Regions from separate parts of the Nonomuraea sp. NPDC026600 genome, predicted to be linked through region 1. Evidence: riboswitches for the same ligand, from Rfam matches in the RefSeq annotation. Region 1 holds a riboswitch; each other region holds the start of a gene.
What was found. Region 1 has a riboswitch for cyclic di-AMP ahead of AB0F17_RS12570 (NlpC/P60 family protein). Riboswitches for the same ligand answer to the same signal wherever they lie in the genome.

Region 1 (6,305 bases):
CGACCAGGTAGGCGACCCCTTCGCCCACCTGGTCGACCGTCCCGGCCACATCGAAGCCGAGCCCGTAGGAATCCAGCTTCCTGGCCACGCCGTGGTCGGCCAGTGTCCCCGCGGCCACCGCCAGGTCGAAGGGGTTCACCCCGGCCGCCGCCATTCTGATCCGCACCTGGCCCGGTCCCGCCTCCGGCACCGGCACCTCCACGAGCCGTGGGGAGCCGGTACCACCGATGAGCGCGCGCATGTTCGTCATGCCTACGACCCTAGGAAGAGTTACTCTCTTCTGGTAAGTAGACACCTGTGAGTGCGTAACTCACCTGGAGGGACGAGGGATGGCGACGACCACGGCGGCCGACCGGCGCGAGGAGGCCAAGCAGGCGTTCGACGCCTACTTCGCGGAGTGCCCGTCGAGGAAGCTGCTCGACCGGCTCAGCGACAAATGGGTGACGCTGGTGCTCACCGGCCTGGCGAGCGGGCCTCGCCGCTACAGCGACCTGTCCAGGCGCATCGCGGGCGTCAGCCAGAAGATGCTCACCCAGACGCTGCGCGGGCTGGAGCGCGACGGCCTGGTGCGGCGCACGGTCACGCCCTCGGTGCCGGTCCGGGTCGACTACGAGCTCACATCGCTCGGCGAGAGCCTGATGCCGCTGGTGGCCGCGATCAAGGGCTGGGCCGAGGCCAACATCCAGATCGTCGAAGCGGCCAGGAAGACGTACGACGCCACCGCCTGACCGTCTGCGGGCAGGATCTCCGGGCCGCAGCGGCCACGTGCCGCGTAACGTTCAGGCCGCCGACGGCGGTTAGGTTGACAGCGGTCCCGCGTCCGGCGGCGAGTAGGAGAACAGTGATCAGTTCGGCCTCGTTCGGCAGCGTCCGGATCAGCTCGGTCGCGATCGCCTCGGCACCCGCCCGCGGGCGCTCTCTTTTGACCAGCCCGCGCGGGCGGCTGTGGTCGGTCCGTGGAGTTCATGAGCAGGAACGATTCCACCGGCTCTGTCGGATCGCCTTTGCCGAGCGGGTCGGAGCCGTGTCCGAAACGGGGATCGCGCGGCAGGGCTCGTACGTACAGCCCGGCCAGGTACGAAAGAGTGGCCCACACCGCTGTATTTCCCGATATTTCGTATATGGAGCGCGGCGGAAAATCGGCGTCCCAGGGATCGAAGCCCAGCATGTCCGTGGTGCTCGGCGGTGGTGGGTCGGAGCCCTTGTAAGGACGGCTGTGCTCGCTCATCAGGCCCCGAAGTGTGCCGACATATGGCGAGTACTTCACATATAGAGGATCATGTCAATGTCGATCGTCAAATGTGAGGATTGGCTTGCTTGACGACCTTTCCAGAATGCGTTTACCTTCTGCTCGGACAGAGACGTCTCGAGTTCTGCTGTTGGGGGGAGGGCTCCCGATGTATGTGCTCACTGAAGGCGTTGAGCTCAGCCATGCGGATCTGGCGTTGCTGGCGGAGCTTGCCAAGGGAGTCACGGTTGACCGGGTGGGCAGACGATTGGATATCAGCGGGCGCACGGTACGCCGGAGATTGCGGGGTATCTGCGACCGCATCGGAGTCGCCACCGCGATCGAGGCCGTGGCTTGGGCCGCCCGCCGTCAGCTCATCTGACCGCGCCGGCGGGCCCGCCGCCGGAGCCCCTGCCGCCAGACCCCGGCTGTCAGAGCGTTCGCCGCCGGCGCTTGCTGCTCGGGCGCCTGTCGCCAGGGCGCCTGCTGCCGGGACGCCTGCTGTCAGAGCGCCGGAAGTTCAGTCGGCGATGCGTACGGCACCCGCGAACGGACGGCGAGCGATGGACGCGATGCGCACGACGTCGCCGGTCTGCGGTGCGTGGACCATCATGCCGCCACCAATGTAGATGCCGACGTGGTGCAGGTCGCCGTAGAAGAAGACCAGGTCGCCGGCGCGCAGCTCCTCCTTGGAGATGTGCCGGCCGGCCGTCCACTGATCGCCGGTGTAGTGCGGCAGTGAGATGCCCACCCGCTGGTAGGCCGCCATCACCAGGCCGGAGCAGTCGTACGAGCTCGGGCCCTCGGCGCCCCAGACGTAGGGCTTGAGCTGCTGCGTGAGCGCCCACCTGGCGGCTATGGCGGCCTTGCCGGCGCCGATGACCGGCAGGTTCACCTTCACGGCGCGCGAGCCGGGGCGGCCCGCCTCGCCGATCGCGCGCTTGAAGAGGCTGCTCTCGACCTTGGCGACCAGCTTGGTGATCTTGTCGCGCTTGGTGCCGAGGCCGTCGACGATCTCCTGGACCTCGTCGATGCGCGTCTTGGCGCTGGTCCTGGCCCGCTCGGCGGCCTCCCTGGCCGCGGTCACCAGGTTGACCTCGGCGCCCTGCTGCTGCTCCAGCGCGTAGGTGGTGGCCGCCCGGTCGAGGAAGCTCTCGGGGTCGTCGGAGGTGGTGAACGCCAGGGACTGGCCGAGGCCGCCGTTGATGTAGGCGTTCTGGGCCAGCAGCGAGGCCTTGGCGCGCTTGACGGCCAGATCGGACTCGCTGGTGGCCAGCGTCTTCTGGGCCGCCTCGACCGCCTTCTTGGCGGTCTTGAGCTTCTCCCGCTGGCCGTTGTACTGCTCGCTGAGCGTCTCGATCTGGGTGTGGAGCTCCTCGGCCTGCTTGGACAGGGCCTTCAGCGAGGGCTTGGGATCGGCGACGGCGGAGCCGACGGGGATGGCGAACAGGAGGGTGGCGACGGTAGCCGCGATGACACCCAAGCGGGTGGAGGCTCTCCGGGATCCCGGAGGGCGGGCGTGAGCGCCCGCCGGCTTCCCCTCGCGATTGCGGGTGTACTTCACCAACCAGCTCCTCTCATCGGCGCCTACCGGGTTAGCTGACGGGTTCGGGCCGGAGCAGCCCTACCGAACGAACCGCTCGGATTCACCCCAGGGTGGCGTCAGGATGAGCTCGCCACCGGCGGGTCCCCGGTTCTCCTCGCGGAGATTGGGCGCGTCTCCACGCTTGGCTCGCGCGGGTGACATCGTCGCTGGACACTAGTGCACTCGGCGTTCGTGCTCAACCAGAACTGCCAAGTCAGTAGAGGTTTCGCAACCGAAGGGTCACGAGAGGGTCTCGTGCTTGGCCGTACAGAACAGACTTTATGTCCTTTTTCCACCAAGTTCGCCAAGACATGGAAGCCTAGGAGTCAAGGGATCCCCCATCGTGTTCGATCAACCACCAGATGTCATGAGATGGGGGAGAGGTCGCAGTTAGGGGTGAGCCGTAATCGGATCTGTACTCTGGAGACCCATGGAGCAGGTCGCCGAAGTGACAGTCCCGGACACGGAAATCGTCGTCCGGCGTGCCCGCACGCCGGATGTCAGGACGATTAGGCGCCTGGTCGACACCTACGCGGGCGCCGGACCGCGGCTTCTGGAGAAGGCCACGGTCACCCTGTACGAGGACGTGCAGGAGTTCTGGATCGCCGAGCGCGGTGGCCTGGTGGTCGGCTGCGGCGCGCTGCATGTGCTTTGGGAGGATCTCGCGGAGATTCGTACGGTGGCCGTCAACCCGGAGTTCCGCGGCCTCGGAATCGGGCACCGGATCGTCTCTTCCTTGATCATTACCGCTCGAGAGCTCGGCCTGCGCCGGGTATTCTGTCTGACTTTTGAGGTCGATTTCTTCGCGAGGCATGGATTCCGCCCGGTTCAGGGCACTCCGGTCTCGCCAGAGGTCTACGCGGAGCTGCTGGCCTCGTACGACGAGGGTGTCGCCGAGTTCCTCGACTTGGAACACGTCAAGCCCAACACTCTGGGGAACACCCGCATGCTGCTCCACCTGACATCGGGTGACGCGGACCTTGACTAATGCGAAAGGTGATTGTTGATACCTATGTCGATACGTTGGGCAGCACAGGCATGTGTCCTGACACGTGCCACATGCGCACTCGAAGCGAGGTGACACGGTGAGCACCGGACAGCCGCCGTATCCACAGGATGATTCCGGCGAGCACTCTGCGCCTGGCGGGACTCCCGAATACGGACATCACAACGCGGGCCGTCCCTATGGCGAGCCCGACCCGGATGTAACGGTCGTTGGCTACCGGGCGGACGACGCCTATGGTCAGCAACCCAACTATGGCCAGCAGCAACCGCCGCAGTACGGCCAGCAGCCCCAGTACGGGCAGCAGCAGCAGCCGGGCTACGGCCAGCAGCCGCAATATGGCCAGCAGCAGCCGTCGCAGTACGGTCAGCAGCCGCAGTACGGGCAGCAGCCCGGCTATGGCCAGCAACCCGAGTACGGCCAGCAGCCCGGCTACGGGCAGCAGCAGGCTTCGGGCCAGCAGCCCGAGTACGGCCAGCCTGGTTATGGCCAGCAGCAGCCGCAACCGCAGCCCGGTTACGGCCAGCAGCCCGGCTATGGTCAGCAGCAGCCGTCCCAGCCGGGATATGGCCAGCAGCCTGGGTACGGTCAGCAGCCTGGTTATGGCCAGCAGCCCGCGTCGGGCCAGCAGCCCGGCTATGGTCAGCAGCCTGATTACGGTCAGCAGCCGCAATCGCAGCCCGGTTACGGTCAGCAGCCTGGTTATGGCCAGCAGCCCGCGTCGGGCCAGCAGCCCGGCTATGGTCAGCAACCCCAGTACGGGCAGCAGCAGCAGTCCCAGCCGGGTTACGGTCAGCAGCAGCCGCAGTACGGCGGCCAGCCCGGATACGGGCAGCCGCAGCAACCCCAGTACGGCCAGCAGCCCGGTTACGGCGCCCAGCCGCACGGGATGCAGCCGCCCGGAGCCCCGGCCCCGCTCGCCGAGTGGTGGCAGCGGCTCGTGGCGAGGATCATCGACGGTGTCATCTTCGGCATCGTGTCCGGGGTGCTGGGCCTCATTCTCGCGGCCATCCTGCTCAGCAGCTACAACTCCGTGACCGGTACGTCGAGCGGCCTGCTGGGCCCGCTCGCCTACGGGATCGTGCAGACCATCCTGATGACGGCGATTTATGTCGCCTACGAGTACTTCATGACCAAGATGAGCGGCCAGACGGTCGGCAAGCTGGTCATGGGTATCAAGATCGTGCCCATGGGCAACATGCTGCCGCCCGGCGGCCTGCCCAACGAGGTGGCGCTCAAGCGGGCGGCCATCACCTGGGGCGGATACCTCCTCGGCATCATCCCGTTCGTCGGGACGCTGCTCGGCGGGATCGCCGTCGCGCTGAACGGTGCCTCCCAGCTCTGGGACAAGCCGCTGCAGCAGACGTTCGCCGACAAGTTCAGCAACACCGTGGTCGTGAAGATCAAGTAGTCCTCGCGAGCGCGAAACAGAGGTCGGCCGGTTGGCCGGCCTCTGTTTTGTGTGTGCGGGCCGTACCAAAATGGGTAGCGGTCGGTTCGCCGAAGGGTCGAGGTGGGTTATGGCCGGGTCGCCGCCGTGGAGTGACGTGGTCCCAGCGGAATGGTGGGAACGGCTGGCCGCCCGCCTCATTGAAGCCCTCGTCTTCGGTGTCTTCTATTACATTCTGTTCGTCGCGCTCTGGGCGGCCTTTCGAACTGTCGGGTTGCTGGAGGCGTTCGACGGCCGGCTGCCCGGCGTGTTCGCGTGGCTGCTCGCCGGGCTGGGATATACGGTCTATGACTGGACCGCGCTTTCCATGGGCGGCCGCACCTTCGGCAAAGCGATCATGAAGATTCGCCTGGCACCTGGTGGCCTTCGGCGAGGTGCGCTGCTGAAACGGTCCCTGATCTATCCCGGAGCCGTCATGGTGATGGGCATTCCGGTGGTCAATGTGCTGGCCGGAATCTTCGTCTTCGGGGTCGGGATCCTCATCTTGATCGACAAGCCGCTGCAGCGCGGTCCGCACGACAGGCTCGCCGGAACACTGGTGTCCAAAGATCTTCGCTGAGCCTTCGGTACCTGGGCTGATGCCTTTCCGTAAAATTTTCACTTGATCCGGTAAGGAGTCTGGAGAGACTGGCATTAGGCTGTGAGACGTCCGGGTTGCCGGATGTTGACGCCCTTGGCACACGGACGGCATCCGTGTACCACTATGGTCAGGTGCGGGCGGTTGTCCACCTCATGTGGCATGAGGGGCGCTCATGCCGGGGCCGCTTGTGGATAAAGCGCCCATCGAAACCCCCGGTCCGCTGTGGAGACGAGGACGAATGCAGGCCCTTACCGACGTATTGTCAGCCCTCATCCCACCCGTGGTCGTGGGCGGCGCCTTCATCTTTGGCGTAGTGAAGTTGGTCCGATCCGAGGCCGCCGGACGCCGGCCAAACCGCCAGGATCAGGCCGAGAACTCCAACTGATCGGTGACTCAGCGGAATCCCTGTAGCGCTGAATTGTCTCCACGCCTTTCCGGGTATATGTTTGCCCTGGCGAA
Region 2 (6,305 bases), on a different contig from region 1:
AAGTCGTTCGTGACGATGAGCACACCGGTCACGGCTGTGGCTGACCGTTCAGCGCGGCCCACTCCCGGGCCATGGCGATGCGCTCGGGACCGGAGGGGTGCGAGGCATAGAGCGCATATTCCACCGGATCCGGCGACAAGTCGGAAATATTGGTGATTGCCAGGCGTTTCTGCATCGAGAGGAACGTGCCCGGGTCCTTCGTGAGGTTCAGGGCGTGGAGGTCGGCGCGGGCCTCGATGTGGCGGCTGATCAGGTTCTGGGCCGGGCCCACGATGACCGTGGCCAGGCTCAGCAAGCCCATGATCACGCCCACCGCCCGCGGGTCGGCCGCCGAGACGATGCCCGTGCGCCGCCGTACCACTCCCAGGAGCAGGAACAGCAGGATCACGCCGAACGCGGCGCCCAGCCCGCCCATCAGCGTGCCGACGAGCACGTCGCCGTACTTGGCGTGGCCCAGCTCGTGCGCCACGACCAGCTCGACCTCGGACTGCGGGGCGCGCAGCAGCGTGTCGTACACGACGATCCGGCGCGTGGCGCCGAAGCCGGAGACGTAGGCGTTGAGGGCGTTCGTCCGGCGTGAGGCGTCGGCGATCAGCACGTCCCCGACCGGGACGTGGGCGCGCTCGGCCAGCGTCATCAGGTTCACCCTGAGCGCGCCCTGCGGCATCGGGCGGAAGTCGTTGAACAACGGCTCGAACACGACCGGATACACGAACGACGCCAGCAGGGTCAGCGCGAACGCCCCCACGGCGGCCGGAATCCACCAGCGCCGCACCTTCCTGGCCAGCGCCACCACGACCAGCACCATGATCGACTGCAGCACCACGCCCACGGCCAGCCCCTTGAGCCGGTCCCCGGTCCAGCCGGCCCAGTCCTGCGTGGACAGGCCGTAGTCACGCAGCACCACCTCGAACCAGACGCCCAGCGGCCACCGGACCGCCTCCACGATCGCGGTCAGCACCGTCACCCCGAGCACCACCCGCACCCACCACGGCCCGCGCAGCCCGCCCAGCACCTTGGCCCCGAACGGCGTGAGCACCAGCAACCCCGCGAACAGCACGGTCAGCCCGAGCGACAGGTACCCGGGGACGCTGGTGGCGGCGTCGAACGCGGCGGCCCTGGCGATCTCGCCCGCACTGAAGTCACGCGCCGGATCCGGCGGCACGGTGGGAGTGCCCGGCGGCATCACCCGCCACGGCGTCGCCAACGCCACCACGACCAGGATCACCACCCCGAGCAGGACCAAGGCCCAACCGGTCCCAGCACGCGCGGGCGTAGCGGGGGCGCCTGGCGCGACGTTCCCGCTCGGCATGGCCTGTCCCCCTGGCGCGGCGTTCCCGTCAGGTGTGGCCCGCCTCCCTGGCGGGGCCTGCCTCCCTGGCGTGGCCTGCCCGCCCGATGCGGAGCCCCCATCTGGTGCGGCCCACCCACCCGGTGCGGTCTGCCCGGTGTCCGGGGCGGTATCCGACCCCGCCGGCCCGGCATCCGCCCCGAACGGCACGTCGTCTCCATCGGACCGCCCAGTCGACACGGCGCCGGGGCCGGGCGGCTCGGGCAGCGCGGCGTTCTCACCGGGCTGTGAGCCCGGGTGCCGGGCGGCGGGGTCCGCGTCGTCGTCAGGCGGCATGTTGTCGGTGCTCTGCAGATCGTCCATCCGCGTTCCCCTTACGCAAGCTGGTCCCGCACGTAGTCGCGCCACCGTGCCGTCAACGTCCCTGCCGAGAGCCCGAGCCTGGCGAGCCCCCGGTCGATGCCACCCGTCTGGGCATCACGGTAGAGCCTCACCAGAGTCCCCTCACCGAACCGCTCGGCGATGAAGCGACACGCCAGCCACGCCTCCTGGTAGGCCCGTGCCAGCCGTACAGGGTCCCGGGAAGAGGGTGCGAATGCCTCAGGCCCCGGCAACCCGCCCGGCAAGCGCCCGGCCCGCACCTCGGCGGCCAGCTCAGCGGCGGCGACCCGAACCGGCAGCCCCGCGTCGCGGTAGCCCACGTAGTCGGCGAACCCCTCATAGAGCCACACAGGCAGCCGCTCCGTCCCGGCGGCGACGTGGGTGAGCTCGTGGGTGAGCACGACGTCCCGCCCGGTCGGGGTCAGCCGGCCGAAGTACTCGGGCACCACGACGACCCGCCCGCCATCGGCCACCGCCGCCAGCCCGGCGACACTCCCCACCCCGGCCACCCGCGCGGCCTCGGCCGTCGAACCAGGCACGAGCACCACGGGCCGCACCGGCCGTCCGAGCACGGCGGAGACACGCGTCCCGGCGGCGTCGGCCCTGCGCGCCAGGTCGCGAAGCAGCTCGGTGGCCGCGTGGTGACCGACCACGACCGAACGCGCACCTCGTACGACATCCGCCCCGTCACCCCAGAGGCCCCGCGCCTCCGCCGGGAGCTCGCGATCACCGGGCGTCGGGCCGCGACCCGCCACAGGCTGCTCACGACCACCGGACGGCAGGTCACGAACCGTCGCCGCGAGGTCACCCGTCCCGGTGGCCCGGTGCGGGACGGCACTGGCCGAGGCGAGGGCCAGGAGCAGCACCCCCGCCACCACGACTCGGCGGCTCACCTGCACGGACACGTTCCCCGATGGTAGTCGCCCACCGCGGGAGACCGGCCGTCACGGGAAAATGCGCGAAGGTCCCGTCCCCAGCGGGACGGGACCTTCGTGACGGTCATACAGGCCGGGACGCACCGCCTTACAGACCGGGACGCACCGCGCCCGCGAACGACGCCTTGCGCCATCCGTTGAGCTTCTCGATGCGCACCGTCTGACCTGTTCTCGGCGAATGGATCATCTTGCCGTTGCCGACGAACATGCCAACGTGGCCGAGCCCATGGAAGAACAGCAGGTCGCCTGGCTTCAGATTCTTCCAGGAGACCTTCTTCTTGATGCCTGCGAACTGGCTGTTCGTCACGCGTGGGATCTTGACGCCGGCCTTCTTCCAGGCGTACTGGACGAGACCGGAGCAGTCAAAGGAACCGGGTCCTGTGGCCCCGTAACGGTACGGGTCACCGAGCTGGTCCTTGGCCACGGATACGGCCGTGCGGGCCCTCGCCTGTTGCCGAGCGACCGCCGTCTGGTGCGCGGTCTTCTTCACGGACTTGACGGTCTTACCCGCCGTGGTGGTCGTCCGGGAAACACTGGCCGGTTCGCGCGCCGTCGTCGCCTGCGCCGTCGGGGCGTGGAGGACCACACCTCCGGCCGTCACGGTCATCGTTAGTGCTGCGCCACTCAGGGCAAGGCGGGACAGACGGGGGTTATAGGGGGAGGTAGACAGGATTTCTCCTTGGATCTTCCACGAACGCCTACCGGGTTAGCTGACGGATTCGGGCCTGGAAGTCGCCCTACGGCGCGATAAGCGCCGATTCACCCCTGATCCCTGGGACGGGATCGCTGGGTCCCCGGTTCCGTGCTCCTGGCTGCACGGATTCGGCAGGCCACCGCCGCAATTGGTGACATTGGGAAATGGCGGTGACCGAACGGTTTTTCTATCTGTCCACATCGGAGACCCGATGGAGAGCCGCGACGCCATGGCTTGTTCGCCGCGAGGCCAGAAGCTACGCCCTAAGTAACGAACTGGCAAAGGCGTCATGGGGTTGTCAGGATCAGGCAGACCCCTCAGTCAGGACCGCAATCCCAGATGGAGCAGCGGTTTATGTTACGCAAATGTGACCCTTCTCACACTTGACGATACCTCGATCTGTCAGGTCCCATTCGTCACTTCTGCACCACTGGTCCCGTTAGCACCAGATCGCTGGTCACAGCGGTCGCAGCCCCCCGAACACCATTCGCCCTAGATCCAAAGAACCCTCGACGATCTCCGGCCGAGATCCCAGGACAAGTACGGCCCCCGTCGGCCGTCGCGGCTCGGCGAGCATGCGAAAAGCACGCCGAGCATGACCCCGCCGCCGGTATGGTCGATGTGGGCCACGCCGCGACCCCGCCTTGCGCACGCGCGCCACGCTCACTCAGAGCGCCAGACGCGCCACGCTGAGCTCGCCACACACGCCGGGAACACGGACACCGACGTGGCATTTATCACTCTTCAGCACGCGACCCCGGGCGCCGGAATCCACGGACCGGGGCCAAGAATGCGCACGTCACGGCGCGCAGCCGTCTCCACCGGAGGAGCGTGCCCCTGGACAGGCCCCGGCCCCGCACGGCGGGCGGGGCCCACCGTGCTTGGCCGTACAGAAAAATAACGCTTTTGAACTCAGCAAAAGCGCTACGGGCGGATGGCCCCCACCAGGCTGCCACCGTAGGAGGAGAGGGTGACGACTTTGACCACGTCGCCGGTCTGGGGCGCGTGGACGATCTGCCCGTTGCCCGCGTAAATGCTCACATGCCCCAGCCCCGAGCTGAAGATGAGATCCCCCGGCTGCAGATCCTTCAGATCCACCTTGCGGGAGGAACCCCAGGCCCACTGCTGCCAGGTGGTGCGGGGCAGCGAGACGCCCGCCGCGCGCCACGACGCCTGGGTGAGCCCCGAGCAGTCCCAGCCGCGCGGCCCCGTACCGCCGAACACGTACGGCTTGCCCACCTGCGCGTACGCGAACCTGAGCACCGCGGCGGCGTTGCCGGAGGCCGCGCCGGTGTACTTGATGCCGGTGCTGTTCGGGTCGCCGGTCTTGTAGGCGCCGAGCTTGTCGAGCAGCTTCTTCTGCTGCGCGATGAGCTTGCGGACCTCCGAACGTTCCTTCTCGACCCCGTCGCGCTCCTTGTCGGCCGCCTGCAGCGCCGTCTCGGCCTTGTCGCGCTCGTCCTTGAGGCCGCGGTTCTCCCGGTCGAAGGCCACCAGCCGCTCCAGCTTCTCCTGCGACAACTGGTCCGCGAGCGCCAGGCTGCCCAGCATGCCCGTGGGGTCCGGCTGGCCGACCATCGTGGGCCAGGAGCCGGCGTCGGGGCCGAGCTTGTAGGTGTCGACGGCCATCGCGACCACCTGGGCGTGCAGCGTGGCGACCGTCTCCAGCTTGCGCTTGTAGCTCGCGTTCAGCTTGCCGTACTCGCCCTGGGCCGTTTTGTACTTCTCGGTCGCCGTGTTGTAACGGTCGACGACCTTGTCGGCCTTGTCGTTCAGCTTTTTGAGCTTGGCTTTCGCCTGCTTGATCGTGGGCTTCGGCGCGGCCAGTGCCTCGCTCGTTGGGGACAGCAGCAGCCCGATCGCGAGACCCGCAGCCAGTGGCACCCGGCCAAACCTCACAGTGTCGCCTCCCAGGGAATACATCTGGGGCGAAATGGTACAGAAGTGGCGGGTGTGCTTTTACCTGAACGGCCGATTCGTAATCTAGGCGCGGCCCAGCCTGCGCAACAGCAGACCTGACGGAACCGGTCTGGCTCCCATGCGACGGACGGATTCGGCCACCTCGCGATCGGAGGAGACCACCGCCATGGCCCGTCCTGGCGGCTCGGCCCGGACGAGCTGGCGGATCAGGTCGTCGGCGATCTCGCCGGGCGCGCTGAAGAGCACCCGCACGCCGCGCGGTGCCACCACCTGGACGGGCGCGTTGAGCTCGGCGCCGTCGAAGACCACGGTCACCTCGACCCTGGTCTGCGCGACCAGCCCGCCGAGGCCGGTCATCAGCCGGGTGCGCTGATCGGCCAGGGTCAGCGTGCCGTAACCGGTCTTGGTCACGTTGTAGCCGTCGATGATCAGATGCACCTGCGGCAGCGCGAGCAACTGGTCGAGGAGTTGCGGATCGTCGTCGGCCAGGGCGCGCGCGGGCACGCCTCTGACGCCGGGGCGCTCGCCCGTGAGCGCGGCGACCGAGTCGGCGGGCCTGCTGATCATGGTGGGCAGGGCCAGCTCCCTGCGCAGCCCGGCGGAGGCGTCCTGCAGCGCGTCGAGCAGCACTCTGACGCGGGCGTCCTCGATGCTCCTGCCCTCGCGCGCGGCCCGGCGCGAGGCTTCGAGCTGTTTCTCCACGTCGGCCAGCCGCTCGCGGAGCCTGCGCAGCTCCGACTCGCCCGCGCTGCCCGCCGCCGACGCGGCGGACTTGGCGTCGTCGGCCGCGTGCTCCATCTCCTCCGCGCGGCGTACGGCGGTCTTGCTCCGCTCGCGGGCGTCGTGGAGCTTGCGGCGCAGGTCGGCGTTCTCGGCGCGGGCCAGCCTGAGCTGCTCGCGCAGCCGATCGGACTCCTCCTTGGCGGCGCTCTTCTGGGCGGCGAGCTGCTCCCGCAGCCGGTTGACCGCCTCTTCACGCTCGGACCCCTCGGCCGCGACCGCCGACTGCTCCAGGTCGGCCCGGGCGGCCTCGACCATCTCCGCCCAGCCGACCGGGCGCGTCAGGTAGGCCGCGGCGGCCACC
Region 3 (6,305 bases), on a different contig from region 1:
CTCCTCGACCAGACGAGCGGCATGGCCGTGGCCGTCAGCGGCCCGCCGCAAGGTGTGGACGCCGAAAGCTCCGCCGCCGCCCTGACCGAGACGCTGCGTGCGACGATGGACGGCCTGGCCCGTTCCTGCCCCGGCGAAACGGTCCGCATTGATGACATGTTGGTCACTACCGACAAAGGCCATCATTTACTCAGGATGCTGGAAACGGTATTCGAGGGGCCGCTCATCATTTACCTGCGCCTCGACTTGGAACGGTCGAACCTCGCCCTGGCGCGCTATCGCCTGCAAGCCATCTCCAGCCAGTTGCTGACCTGAGCCATGGCACCGCTGGACACGCTCCTGGCCGGCCTCGCCCGTGAACGTTCCACGGGCGCCCTCCGCGTGGGCCGGGCCGGGACGATCTTCCTCAGCGAGGGCCGGGTCACGTACATGGAGTGCGCCCACACACCCGGCGTCGAGCGCGTGCTGGCGGCGCGGGGGCGGCTGCCGGAGGCCGCGCTGCGCCGGTTGCAGGCCGACGGGGGCTGCGCGCGACTGCTGGAAGAAGGGCCCGTCACGCTGGGCGAGCTGCAGTACTGCGTGCTCGGGGCGGTCCTGGACGCCGCGTTCTTCCTGCTGCCGGTCGGCGGGAACCGGCCGAAGTTCCGGCCCGGCGAGCAGCACTGGCTGGGCGGGCAGTGGTACTTCGACGTGGCGGGGCTGATGCGCGAGTGCGCGCGCCGCCGGGCCTATCTCGCGCAGATCTGGCCGTCGGCCCAGTTGGACACGGCTCCGGTACGGCCGGTGCCGCGGCTGCCGGGGAACGGGGTGACGCTGGACTCGGTCCAGTGGGAGGTCGTCATCGGGGCCGATGCCGAGGCGACACCGCTTGACCTGGCCAAACGGATCGGCAGGTCCGGCTATTCGGTGCTCCTGGCCGTACGGAGGATGGCCGCGGCCGGGCTGCTGGCACCACCCGGAGAGACCGCCCCCACGCACGACCCGGCCAAGGGCGCGAGCACCACGCGGGCCACCAAGGAAGGCACGGCACGGCACGCGGCAGGCGGCCCGGCGCACACCGCCACGGACGACGCGGCAGAAGCCACCGAAGACGGCGCACCGCAAGCCGCCGGGGACCGGCAGGGCGCGCTGCCGCGGCGGGTGCCCGGCACGGCCGATCAGCGGCCGGCACACGATTCCGCTGCCCCGGGCCTGCCGCTCGGCCCGCCGATCTCGGCGGACCCCACGGACCTGGCCCTGCTGATGCGCCTGAAGAAGGCACTGGAGGAGCTGACATGAGGTTCCTCCGCCCGCAAAGGAGGCCACCGGTGAAGCTGTGTGAAGAGGTGCTCAGGGAGATGGTTCTCCTGCGCGAGCGCACCCCGGACATCAGCGGGAGCGTCGCCTGCACGGTCGACGGCCTGACCATCGCCTGCGACAACGGCGGCAAAGCCAACGGCAGCAGCGAGCAGACCGCCGCGCTGTCGGCGGCGTTGCTCGCGCTGAGCAGGCGAATGACGATCATGACGTGCCAGGGCGTACTGGAGGAGACGCTCATCTCCGGCACCGCCGGCTTCGCCGCCTTCTACGCGGCGGGCCCCACCATCGTCCTCACAGTCCTGGCTGAGCCCGGCACCAATCTCGGGCTGCTCCGGCTGGAGGGGCGCAAGACGGCGGCCAGTGTGGCCGCCATCGCAGCACGGATTCACTGACCTTGAACGGAGGAAGGCATGGCCAGCATGGACGTCTCTCTCAAGGAGATGATGACGATCGACGGCTCGATCGGAGCGGCGATCGTCGACCACGGCAGCGGCATGGCTCTGGGCGCGCTCGGCGGTTCGAAGGACCTGGATCTCCAGGTCGCCGCGGCGGGTAACACGGAGGTGGTCAAGGCCAAGCTGCGCACGATGGACTCGCTGGGGCTCAAGGAATCCATCGAGGACATCCTGATCACGCTCGGCGGCCAGTACCACATCATCCGGCCGATCACCGGCCGCGGCGGCAAGGGGCTGTTCCTCTATCTCGCCCTGGACCGGGCGCGGTCCAACCTCGCGATGGCCAGGCACCAGCTACGCGGCATCGAGGAGAAGCTGGAGGTCTGAGAGACCCGGTGGCTCGCGTACGGGCGCGGCGAACGCGAGCCACCGTCCTCCAGCGATCTCCGGTACGTCACCCGGTGGTGAGCTTGGTGATGGCGTCGACGATCTCCGGCCACAGCGGTTCGGGCAGATCGTGACCCATGCCGGGGAACGTCAGCAGCCTGGCGCCCGGGATCGCCGCCGCCGTGGCCCGGCCGCCGACGACCGGGACGAGCCGGTCGGCCTCGCCGTGGATGACCAGGGCGGGCACGCCCAGCGTGCCGAGCTGTTCGGTGCGGTCACCGGAGACCAGGATCGCGGCCAGTTGCCGGGTCGTGCCCGGCGGGTCGAAGCTCCGGTCGTACGCCTGGCCGGACATCCGGACGATGCGTTCCCGGTCCAGGTCGAAGCCGGGCGAGCCGATCACCGACCAGGTCGTCAGGGCCTGGGCGAGGACGCCCGCCCGATCGGGCGCGGGCGGTGCGAGCAGCACCGCGCTGGCCTCCGGGGTGGGCGGGGCCACGTTCGGGCCGGGGGTCGACATGATCGAGGTGAGGGTCAGCACGCGTTCGGGGTGCCGGATGGCGAGCGTCTGGGCGATCATCCCGCCCATCGAGGCGCCCACCACATGGGCAGCGGTCCAGCCGAGGGCGTCCATCAGCCCGGCGGCGTCGTCGGCCATGTCGTCCAGCAAATACGACGAGGACGTCCCCAATGCGGGAACGTCCTCGTCGTGCAGGTGCGTGGAGAGACCGGAGTCACGGTTGTCGAATCTGACGACGTGATGGCCCTGCTCCGCCAGGAGCTCGCAGAGCTCGTCGTCCCAGTGGATGAGCTGGGCGCCGAGCCCCATGATGAGGAGCAGGGGACGTCCGTCGGATGAGCCGAAGGTCTCGTAGGCGATCTGGATGCCGTTGGCGACTGCATGCTTGGTCACGGGATCAGAATGACATTCTGTTTCCCGCGAAGCAAAGACCGACGGACCGTCAGCGCTGGAGGAGGAGCTTGCGGCCGACCATCACGCCGCCACCGACGATCGCCAGCCCGGCCCCCAGCACGGCGCCGTTGAGAGCGTCGCTCGACTCGGCGGCCTTCTTGTCGGACACCGGCACCGCGGGCAGGTCGGCGCCCGGAGCGGGCTTGGGGCTGACCGTCTTCGGAGCGGCGACCTGCGGGGGCTTGGCGGGGTTGTGGTCCACGCGGGCGTAGGCACCGGTCGAGTAGGCGACCGGGTAGTTCTTCTTGCCCGGGCCGTTGCCCCACTTGGTGATGATGTAGCCAACCTTGATGTGGCCCTGGCCGCCGACGCCGTCCACACCCAGCGTGCTGGAGTTGAAGCGGCCGCCGGTCAGGTCGGCGAAGGTCTTGGCGTCCAGGTCGAGCATGACACCGCTGGAGGACGGCGTGCCCGGGCCGCGGTCACCGACGAAGAAGGGCATCTTCTTGCCCTTGTAGACAACGTAGCCCTCTGTCATGAGCGGCCAGCTCGGGCTGGCGGCGAGACGCTTCTGCATGGGCTTGCCGCTGGCCGGCAAGCCGGTGTCCCCGGCGCGGCCGGAGGAGTCGTCCCAGAAGTAGGACGCCGTGGTCGAGCCCTTGAGCAGGACCTTCTTGTCAGTGCCGGAGTCGGCGTGCGCGGCCGTGGCGGCACCGATGGACAGGGCGCCGACGAGGGCGGCAGTCAGCATGGCAGAGCGAATAGACATGAAGCAGCAAAGTCCTTTATACGGGTACAGGGAGGAGAGCGCTCGCTAAAGGAGGGGCGTAGCCGGGCGGAATGCCAAACGGTCGCTACGCGACGGAGCGCGGGAAGAGCTTGGGGGATGGTGCCGGTCAGTCGTCGGCGGATGGCAACACGCGGGCGGGCGGCACAGCACGGGAGTTAAACATGCGGTAGGAGTCCTCTCCATCTCGCCTACCGGGTTAGCTGACGGGTTCGGACGTGGAGATGCCCTACCGACCGATGGTCGGATTCACCCCTAAGGAACGGTGGTTCCCCGGTTCTCGCCTGAGCGAAATTCGGCGCCTGCCGGTCGACGCCTCTCTGCTGAAGCGCCAGGTCACCGGCTGGTAACTTCCTTGGACTATATGGAGAGAATCGGACAAAGGCAAACTTAAGCCCATGAATCGGGCGAAGATCTACCTATGAGGTCAAGAAAAAGGGGGGTACGGCATGCCGTACCCCCCGAAAAGCCCTTGTCAACCGCCGCTCTTCCGCCTGAAAGAACGCTTGCTGGCGGCGGGCCCGTGAGCGCCGTGAATCTTGGAAGGGTCGTTGCCCCTGCCACCCGCGCTCGAGTCGGCGTGCTGGCCGCGCTTGCGCTCGAGCGCCTCGCGGAACTTGCGCTTCATCTCGTCCTCGGGAGTTTCGTCGACTTCCGGCTCCGGTGTTTCCGCCATGAGGACCTCCTGGTGTTGGGGACAAGGACAGCTTCGCATGACGGCGCTCAGGACGCGAAACCAGCCTCGACCTTGGGCTGTGGTGTCTCCCGGTCGATGCGCGCGCCGGGCATGGCGATCAGGGCGACCAGCGCCACGAGGGCGCCCGCGACGCCCAGCGAGGGAATGACCAGGGCCGCGGCCGAAGCGTGCGCGGCGGCCAGCCCGTGCAGCGGCGCCTCGGCGGTGATCTCGGAGGTGTACGCGGTGCCGGCCAGCGCCAGCGCGACCGAGCCGCCGATCTGGCGGAAGAACGTCAGGTTCGCCGAGGCCGTGCCGATGTACTGGGGCGGCACCGAGGACTGCACGGCCACGGTCAGGCCGGAGAGCATGGGGCCCATGCCGAGGCCGATCAGCGCCATCCACCCGACGAGCACCCAGGGCGGCGTGTCCAGCGTCAGGCCGGAGCACAGCAGCGCGCCCACGGCCAGCAGGAACGGCGCCGCCACCAGCCACGGCTTGTAGACCCGCGTCCGGCTCATCAGCGCGCCCATGAGGACACTGCCCACCACCATGGCCAGGGTCAGCGGGTAGATCCGCAGCCCCGACTCGGTCGCAGTGGCGCCGAGCGCCTCCTGGAAGTAGCGCGGCAGGAACACCACTCCGGCGAACATGCAGAAGGCGGTGAAGAACGACGTCACGTTGACCAGCGTGTACGTACGGTTGCGGAACAGGTGCAACGGCATGATGGGCGCCTCGGCCCGCCCCTCCACCACCACGAACACCACCAGCAACACCAGAGCCAGCACGATCGGCCCGACCACCGGCACGCTGGTCCAGGTGTGGGCGTCGAGCCCCTTCTCGGTCAGGCCGATGAGCAGCGCGCTGATGGCCACCGTGAACACCCCGATGCCCAGGTAGTCCGGCCGCCCGCCACCATGCCCCGCCTGGCGCGGCAGGCGCAGCACGATGATCCCGATCAGCACCAGGCCGATCGGCACGTTCACGTAGAAGGCCCAGCGCCAGCTCGCGTGGTCGGTGAAGAGCCCGCCCAGGAACGGCCCGGCGAGGTAGCTGAGCGCCATCACCCCGCCCATCGCCCCCTGCACCCGGGCCCCGCCCTTGGTCGGCGGGAACAGCTCGATCACCAGGGCGATGGACAGCGGAAGCAGCGCGCCCGCCCCCAGGCCCTGCAGCGCGCGGAACAGGATGAGCTGGGTCATGTCCTGGGCAACCCCGCACAGCGCGGACCCCACAAGGAACACGGACATGCCGATGAGCAACAGCGGCTTCCTGCCGTGCTGGTCCGACAGCCTTCCATAGAGGGGCACGGTCACGGTCGAGGTCAGCAGGTACGCCGTGACCACCCAGGTGTAGAGATCAACGCCGCCCAGCTCCGCGATGATCCGGGGCAGGGCCGTGCCGACGATGGTCTGGTCGAGCATCGCCAGGAACATGCCGCCGAGCACGGCGACCAGCAGGAGGCCATCGCCTCCGCGCTTCGTGTCAGTAGTCATATGTGGAGATTGACATGTAAGGACTGACATGTCAATCCTTTGGTATGCTGACTTACATGTCCCTACGGATCGCACTGCTCGGACTCCTCGACGCCACGGGGCCGGCCAGCGGCTACGACCTCACGAAATCGTTCGAGCGGTCGCTCAATCACGTCTGGCAGGCCGGGCACACGCAGATCTACCCGGAGCTGGTGAAGATGGCCGCCGACGGGCTGGTGGCGGTCGAGTCGGAGGGGGCACGCGGGCGGAAGCTCTACGCGATCACGCCTGAGGGCGCGAGTCAGCTCCGTTCCTGGCTGGTCGAGCGCGAACCGACCTCCGCGCCGCGCAGCGAGGTGGCGCTCCAGGCGTT

Region 2: it holds a riboswitch for cyclic di-AMP, as region 1 does, so the genes downstream of both, AB0F17_RS45155 (C40 family peptidase) here and AB0F17_RS12570 (NlpC/P60 family protein) in region 1, are expected to answer to the same signal.
Region 3: it holds a riboswitch for cyclic di-AMP, as region 1 does, so the genes downstream of both, AB0F17_RS14915 (hypothetical protein) here and AB0F17_RS12570 (NlpC/P60 family protein) in region 1, are expected to answer to the same signal.

What each region holds. Positions count from the first base shown of each region.
Region 1 covers NZ_JBEZYD010000004.1:490,838-497,142, reverse strand. The annotation lists gene AB0F17_RS12585 (zinc-binding dehydrogenase) at 1-250, opposite strand, end outside; gene AB0F17_RS12580 (helix-turn-helix domain-containing protein) at 330-728, shown strand; gene AB0F17_RS12575 (LuxR C-terminal-related transcriptional regulator) at 1,398-1,610, shown strand; gene AB0F17_RS12570 (NlpC/P60 family protein) at 1,749-2,711, opposite strand; cyclic di-AMP (ydaO/yuaA leader) riboswitch at 2,798-2,954, opposite strand; gene AB0F17_RS12565 (amino-acid N-acetyltransferase) at 3,244-3,801, shown strand; gene AB0F17_RS12560 (hypothetical protein) at 3,824-4,702, opposite strand; gene AB0F17_RS12555 (RDD family protein) at 4,706-5,227, shown strand; gene AB0F17_RS12550 (RDD family protein) at 5,364-5,825, shown strand.
Region 2 covers NZ_JBEZYD010000028.1:153,965-160,269, reverse strand. The annotation lists gene AB0F17_RS45170 (glycosyltransferase family 4 protein) at 1-32, opposite strand, end outside; gene AB0F17_RS45165 (M48 family metalloprotease) at 29-1,654, opposite strand; gene AB0F17_RS45160 (hypothetical protein) at 1,666-2,577, opposite strand; gene AB0F17_RS45155 (C40 family peptidase) at 2,696-3,214, opposite strand; cyclic di-AMP (ydaO/yuaA leader) riboswitch at 3,288-3,445, opposite strand; gene AB0F17_RS45150 (C40 family peptidase) at 4,226-5,185, opposite strand; gene AB0F17_RS45145 (NYN domain-containing protein) at 5,285-6,305, opposite strand, start outside.
Region 3 covers NZ_JBEZYD010000005.1:399,001-405,305, reverse strand. The annotation lists gene AB0F17_RS14940 (roadblock/LC7 domain-containing protein) at 1-315, shown strand, start outside; gene AB0F17_RS14935 (hypothetical protein) at 319-1,278, shown strand; gene AB0F17_RS14930 (roadblock/LC7 domain-containing protein) at 1,308-1,691, shown strand; gene AB0F17_RS14925 (hypothetical protein) at 1,710-2,081, shown strand; gene AB0F17_RS14920 (alpha/beta hydrolase) at 2,149-2,994, opposite strand; gene AB0F17_RS14915 (hypothetical protein) at 3,044-3,745, opposite strand; cyclic di-AMP (ydaO/yuaA leader) riboswitch at 3,955-4,092, opposite strand; gene AB0F17_RS14910 (DUF5302 domain-containing protein) at 4,257-4,457, opposite strand; gene AB0F17_RS14905 (MDR family MFS transporter) at 4,505-5,953, opposite strand; gene AB0F17_RS14900 (PadR family transcriptional regulator) at 6,010-6,305, shown strand, end outside.